DNA from 2 places in the Blautia sp. AF32-4BH genome. Region 1 is predicted to be linked to the other one. Evidence: riboswitches for the same ligand, from Rfam matches in the RefSeq annotation. Region 1 holds a riboswitch; the other holds the start of a gene.

Evidence for each region. A riboswitch is a leader RNA that binds a small molecule or an ion and turns the genes downstream of it on or off. The one in region 1 is predicted to bind lysine.
Region 2: linked by a shared signal. The riboswitch ahead of DWZ44_RS14245 (alanine/glycine:cation symporter family protein) and the one ahead of dapA (4-hydroxy-tetrahydrodipicolinate synthase) in region 1 are both predicted to bind lysine.

Annotation. Positions count from the first base shown of each region.
Region 1 covers NZ_QTVL01000005.1:163,940-167,353, reverse strand. Annotated here, with positions in the region: gene typA (translational GTPase TypA) at 1-301, opposite strand, end outside; gene DWZ44_RS08415 (single-stranded DNA-binding protein) at 707-1,336, shown strand; lysine riboswitch at 1,392-1,566, shown strand; gene dapA (4-hydroxy-tetrahydrodipicolinate synthase) at 1,718-2,608, shown strand; gene dapB (4-hydroxy-tetrahydrodipicolinate reductase) at 2,644-3,405, shown strand.
Region 2 covers NZ_QTVL01000013.1:62,167-65,580, reverse strand. Annotated here, with positions in the region: gene DWZ44_RS18490 (hypothetical protein) at 1-331, shown strand, start outside; gene DWZ44_RS14255 (peptide deformylase) at 373-783, shown strand; gene DWZ44_RS14250 (maltose acetyltransferase domain-containing protein) at 827-952, shown strand; lysine riboswitch at 1,057-1,231, shown strand; gene DWZ44_RS14245 (alanine/glycine:cation symporter family protein) at 1,417-2,895, shown strand; gene DWZ44_RS14240 (amidohydrolase) at 3,013-3,414, shown strand, end outside.

The DNA.
Region 1 (3,414 bases):
CCAGAATAACGCCGTCTACCATTTTCAGAACTCGCTCAACCTCGCCGCCGAAGTCCGCATGGCCTGGGGTGTCGATGATGTTGATTTTCGTTCCTTTGTAGTAAACTGCTGTATTTTTGGAAAGAATGGTGATTCCACGCTCACGCTCGATATCGTTCGAGTCCATGACACGTTCCTGAACCTCCTGATTGGCACGGAAAACGCCGCTCTGTTTCAGAAGCTCGTCTACCAGTGTAGTTTTACCATGATCGACATGGGCGATGATGGCAACGTTTCTTACATCTTCTCTCGTTGTTTTCATTTCTTCATTCCTCTTCCTATGGGTTGACCCTGCCGGGTTCAATTTTTCAAAATTTCAAGCCGGCCGGGAATGTTTATCACAGCACAAAGGCAGGTGCCTTGCCGTTTTGTCTCTGCTGGATGCCTGCCTATCTGAACTATTATAGCACAGAACAGAGAAAAAAAACAGGGAAGATGTGACATTTTTTGTATTGCAATGGTAGAAAATACGAAGCATGTGGTGCGGTTTTTACAGAAACATATACAAAAAATTGGGCAGAATGCTGATTTGAATAGAAATAAAAAAATCTGGAAAAAAGTGGTTCTGAAAAAGAAATGTGGTTCATACATTAGGATTATAGATCAGCAAAGTACCGATCAGAAATCAATATTCAGAAAGAAAAGACAAAGGAAGGGGATTTTCATTATGGCAGACAAGATGATTGAAAACAATCAGGTGGTTATCATGGGAGAGATTGTCTCCCCGTTTACATTCAGCCATCAGGTATTCGGAGAGGGCTTTTACCTCGTCGATGTGATGGTCAAGCGGTTGAGTGAATCGCAGGACATCATTCCGGTGATGGTCTCCGAGCGGCTGGTGGACGTATCACAGGATTACCAGGGTGAGTGGATCTGCATCAGCGGTCAGTTCCGGTCCTACAACCGCCACGAGGAGAAGAAGAACCGTCTGGTACTCTCCGTATTTGCGCGGGAATTAAGCTTCGTGGAGGAAGAGGACGATTCCGTCAAATCCAACCAGATTTACCTCGATGGATACATATGTAAACCGCCGGTCTACCGGAAAACACCTCTGGGAAGAGAGATCGCCGACCTTCTGATCGCGGTCAACCGTCCGTATGGAAAATCAGATTATATCCCGTGCATCTGCTGGGGACGGAATGCGCGGTATGCCTCTGCGTTTGCCGTGGGCGGCCACGTTCTCATCTGGGGACGGATCCAGAGCCGGGAATATATGAAGCGGCTGAGCGAGACGGAAATGGAAAAGCGGACCGCATATGAGGTTTCGGTGAGCAAGCTGGAATATAGTGAGAGTTAAAGCGCGATCCGCTGTTGACAAGAAAATTTAATGATGCTATAGTAAAAGCAGAACTGAAGTGGATAGAGGTCGCATTACTTCAAGAGTACCTTTTCGGATGCCTCAGCAGCAAAAGAAGAAGAGGAAAAGGGAAGAATGCCGAAGGACATCCGGCGCTGAACCGGTATGCTCCTGGGCGCAGGTTGAAAAAATCTGCGACTGTCATCGAGAGATGGAGAGCTATCTGATCATAGATACTGCGTATGTGTGAATTTGGAGGCGATCTTATCTGGGATGAGGCGCCTCTTTTTTTAACGGAAAGTGAAATTTTCCGTGGGAGATAAGCTCCGGCGACTGATTTCTTATGGTTTTATCTGACACAACATACAGGAGGAAAAGAGAATGTCTATTTTTAAAGGTGCAGCTGTTGCAATTATCACACCGATGACCGAAACACAGGAAGTGAATTACGAAAAACTCGGAGAACTGATTGAGGAGCAGATCGCCGGCGGAACCGACGCCATCGTTATCTGCGGAACCACCGGTGAGGCTTCGACCCTGTCCCATGAGGAGCATCTGGATGCCATCAAATATACCGTGGAAAAAGTAAATCACAGAATCCCGGTAATTGCAGGAACCGGCTCCAACAGCACGGAGACAGCAATTTATCTGTCTCAGGAAGCAGAAAAATACGGCGTGGACGGACTTCTTCTCGTTTCTCCGTATTACAATAAAGCAACACAGAAGGGCCTGATTGCACACTTTACCGCAATCGCAGACAGCGTCAAAGTGCCGGTCATCCTTTACAACATTCAGGGCAGAACCGGCGTAAACATTGCACCGGAAACGATCGTCTATCTGTTCAACAACGTTGAGAATATCGTTGCAGTCAAAGAGGCTTCCGGAAACATTTCCCAGGTCGCAAAAATTATGCAGCTGACCGATGGAAAGATCGATCTGTACTCCGGAAACGACGATCAGGTTGTGCCGATCCTTTCCCTTGGCGGAAGCGGTGTAATCTCCGTTCTTTCCAACGTAGCACCGCGTGAGACCCACGACATGGTACAGAAATTCCTCGACGGCGATGTGGCCGGATCCAGAGAAATCCAGCTGAGAGCACTGCCGCTCATCGATGCGCTGTTCTGCGAAGTAAACCCGATTCCGGTAAAAGCAGCGCTGAACCTGATGGGCAAAGAAGTTGGACCGCTTCGTCTGCCGCTGACCGAGATGGAGCCGCAGAACCAGGAGCGCCTGGCAAAGGCTATGAAAGATTTTGGAATCAAACTGGCTTAAGTTAAGAATACACGAAGTAAAGAAGGAAAAAGACAATGGTTAAAATTATTATGCATGGCTGCAACGGCCATATGGGACAGGTCATCACCGGCCTGGTAAAAGAAGATGCAAATGCAGAAATCATAGCCGGAATCGATATGAACGACAACGGCCAGAACGATTATCCGGTATTCAAAAGCCTGGCAGAATGCGATGTTCCGGCAGACGTAGTCGTTGACTTTTCTTCCTACAAGGCAGCCGACGCACTGCTCGATGCCTGCAAGGAGAAAAAACTTCCACTCGTCCTCTGCACCACAGGCCTCACCGAGGATCAGCTCAAAAAAGTGCAGGAGACCAGCAAAGAAATCCCGGTTCTCCGCTCTGCAAATATGTCCCTTGGTGTGAATACGCTGATGAAACTGGTACAGGCAGCTGCAAAAGTGCTTGCCGAAGCAGGCTTTGATATGGAAATCGTGGAGAAACACCACAAACTGAAATGCGATGCCCCGAGCGGAACGGCCATCGCCCTGGCTGACAGCCTGAATGAGGCAATGGACAACCAGTACCACTATGTTTATGACAGAAGCCAGCGCCACGAGCAGCGTGATCCGAAGGAAATCGGAATCTCTGCCGTACGCGGCGGCACGATCGTCGGAGATCACGATGTCATCTTCGCAGGACCGGACGAGGTTGTTATCCTTTCCCACAGGGCATATTCCAAAGGAGTTTTCGGAAAAGGAGCTGTAGAGGCTGCAAAATTCCTGGCTGGAAAACCGGCTGGCATGTATGACATGCAGGATGTCATTGCTGCGAAATAAGGCAGAAAC
Region 2 (3,414 bases), on a different contig from region 1:
TGTTTTGAAAGATGAAAACGGAACAGAATCGCGCATCCGCCAGGAGGATCAGATGCTGTATGACTGGAACATCGAGGAGGGCGACACCGTTATTCTGAATGAAAACGGCGAATTGCGAAAAGTACTCTCCGGTGATTGGACGCAGAATTGCAATTCGAAAAATGTAGATACGACAAAATTCGTCAACATGATGCAGGCCGTCAAAGCCGGAAAACAGATTGACTGGATCTGTCCGTTCTGCAGCGGAACAGTAGAACGATTGGAGCAGAAAGGCGGAAAAAACGTAATCGGATGCACATCGTGCGATATGTGGATTCAAATAGAAAATTAAACGATTTTGGCCTTTAAGGCCGAAAGAGAAAGGAAACACAAATGGTAAAACCAATTATGAGAGACGTTCTCTTCCTCGGACAGAAATCCGTCCCGGCGACAGAGGAAGATCTGCAGGTGGGAAGAGATCTGCAGGACACACTGGCAGCAAACCGCGAGGCATGCGTCGGCATGGCGGCAAATATGATCGGCGTGAAAAAACGCATCATCATCGTAAACGCCGGATTCCGCGACATCATCATGTTCAACCCGGTGATCGTCCGCAAAAGCGGCCCCTACGAAACAGAAGAAGGCTGCCTTTCCCTGCCAGGCGTGCGGAAAACAAAGCGGTACCAGAACATCGAAATCGAATACTACGACTGGAACTGGAAAAAACAACGCCAGAAATTCACCGGCTGGCCAGCCCAGATCTGCCAGCATGAGATGGATCATCTGGAAGGGATACTTATTTAGATCCTACAGCAGACAGGAGGACAGTATGACAGACAGAGAATGAATGGTAAAAGGAATCATTTACAACCCGAATGTGGAAGAGCTGGCCAAAGAGCAGTCCGGCTATATGGAGCGTCTGTGGAAGTTCAACCAGCTGAAGCCGTCAGAGGGAGACAAGAAAGTCAAATAAATCAGGACAAATTTCGAAAATATAAAATTTTTGTAAAATAATGTCGAAAAAACGATTGACAAGTAGCGAAAAGAAACATATGATAATACCTGTCAATATACATATTCGGCAATAGAGGCGCGAAGGCTAAGAGTAGCTGTCCTGAGACAACGGGGTCTGGGACGGGCAGGGAAAGGAGCATTCGCCGAAACGGGGCAGTTCCCGAAAAACTGTCTGCGTTGGGGTACAGTCGAACAGGCTGTGCACTCTCACCGTACTGGTGGAGGAGCTATTGCTTCATGAACGTAGATTTAATGGAGCAGTGGTGAAGACCGCTGCTCTTTTTATTGTACTGCAGTTGGAACCGTGACAAAAGGTTCCAGGGGTGGAAATCTGTTTGGTTGGAGAACGAAAGACGAAACGGGTGTTACAGGATACGTCTGAAGAAAACTGTTGCCGGAAAAGAAAAAAGGGAGGATTTTGACATGATAGCATTTCTTAACTGGCTGGACGGTGTCCTTTGGGGCGTGCCGCTGATCGCGCTGATGATTCTGACCGGTCTGTACTTTACCGTTCGTTCTGGATTTTTCCAGTTCCGTCACTTTGGCTGGATTATGAAGAGAACCGGCGGAAAACTGTTCCAGAAAGAAGACAAAGCAAGTGAAGGAAAGGGTATGCTTTCCTCGTTTGAGGCGATTTCGACCGCTATCGGCGGTACCGTAGGATTCGGTAATATCGCCGGTGTTGCAACTGCAGTTGCAGCAGGCGGCCCGGGAGCCATTATGTGGATGTGGCTTTCGTCTCTGCTTGGTATGATATTAAAACAGGTTGAGGTTACCCTCGGCTGCTACTACCGTCACACCAACGAAAAAGGTGAGTACTACGGCGGTCCGACTTACTACATGGAGTGCGGACTTGGCGAGGAGCGCCACTGGGGCAAGCTGTGGCTGATCCCGGCGCTCATCTTCGGCATCGGTATTTTCTCCACCTTCTTCGTAACCTCTTCCAACCTGACCGCATCTCAGGTCGTAGCCGGTGCGTTCGGTATTGAGAATATCAATCTTGGAAGCTTCAAAGTAGAAGGCGTTATCGTGATGGGCGTTCTGCTCTGCATTCTGACCTATGTCGTTACAAGCGGCGGTACGAAGAAAATCGCAAGTCTGTTCAGCAAGCTCGTTCCATTTATGAGCGTTCTTTATATCTTGATGGGAATTGGCATGATCATCATCAACATCAACCGCGTTCCTGGCGTATTTGCAGCCATCGTAACAAACGCATTTACCGGAACAGCAGCGATCGGCGGTTTTGCCGGCTGCGCAGTCAGCGAGATTATCCGTGTGGGTATGGCGCGTTCCGTATACTCCAATGAGGCTGGATGGGGTACTTCTCCAATGATCCATGCTTCCGCAAAAACACCGCATCCGGTAGAGCAGGGTCTGTGGGGATCTTTCGAGGTATTCTTTGATACCATGGTTATCTGTACGATCACCGCACTTTCCGTTATCTTAAGCGGAAACTGGACCGACGGAACGAACGGCGGAACACTTGCTTTAAGTGCATTTGCAAGCGGATTCGGCAAATTTGGAAGCATCCTTCTGGCAGTCATCATGGTCATTTTCACTGTAACGACTTCCGGCGGATGGTTCACCTACTATCTGGCAATTCTGGAGCATCTGTATAAAAAAGAAGGCAAGATGAAAGATATCGTCATGAAAATCTTCTACGCAGTCCGCGCTCTGCCGGGCGTACTGTGGACGATCTATCTGGTAAAGACAAACAACCAGGGCTTTATCTGGACTGTCGTTGATATCACATCTGCGATCCCGACCTTCGTCAACGTAGCAGTGATCCTGATTCTCTCGAACCAGTATTTCAAACTGCTGAAAGACTACAAAGCAAGAAACTTCGGCCAGGGCACGGTAGACAAGAACGCCTGCCTGTTCTACGAAGAGAAAACGAAATAAAAAATATTCAAAAGCGAATCCAGACACGCATGAGAATAGCGTGTCTGAATTTGTATATTGCGCAAATGGGCAGAAAAGAATAGAATCAAATTTAGATGACAGTAGGAGGATAATGATATGAAAACAATTTACAAAAACGGAGCTGTCTACACCGGAAAACTGCCGCTTGTCGAAGCGTTTGCAGTAGAAGACGGCAAATTTGTTTTCGCCGGAAGCAGCGCAGAGGCAGATGCCCTTGCAGCAGCCGGCGACAAAGTTGTAGACCTCGGCGGAAAATTCGTCTGCAGCGGTTTTAACGACAGCCATATGCACCTTTTAAATTACGGAAGCTCCCTGCTGAAAGCGCAGCTTGCCGCACATACCGAAAGCCTGGAAGATATGCTCGCCTGCCTCGACACCTTCCAGAAAGAGCATCCGCGAAAAGACGGCGCATGGCTGATGGGCCGCGGCTGGAATCAGGATTACTTCACGGACGTGGACCGCATGCCGAACCGCTACGATCTTGACCGCGTATCAACT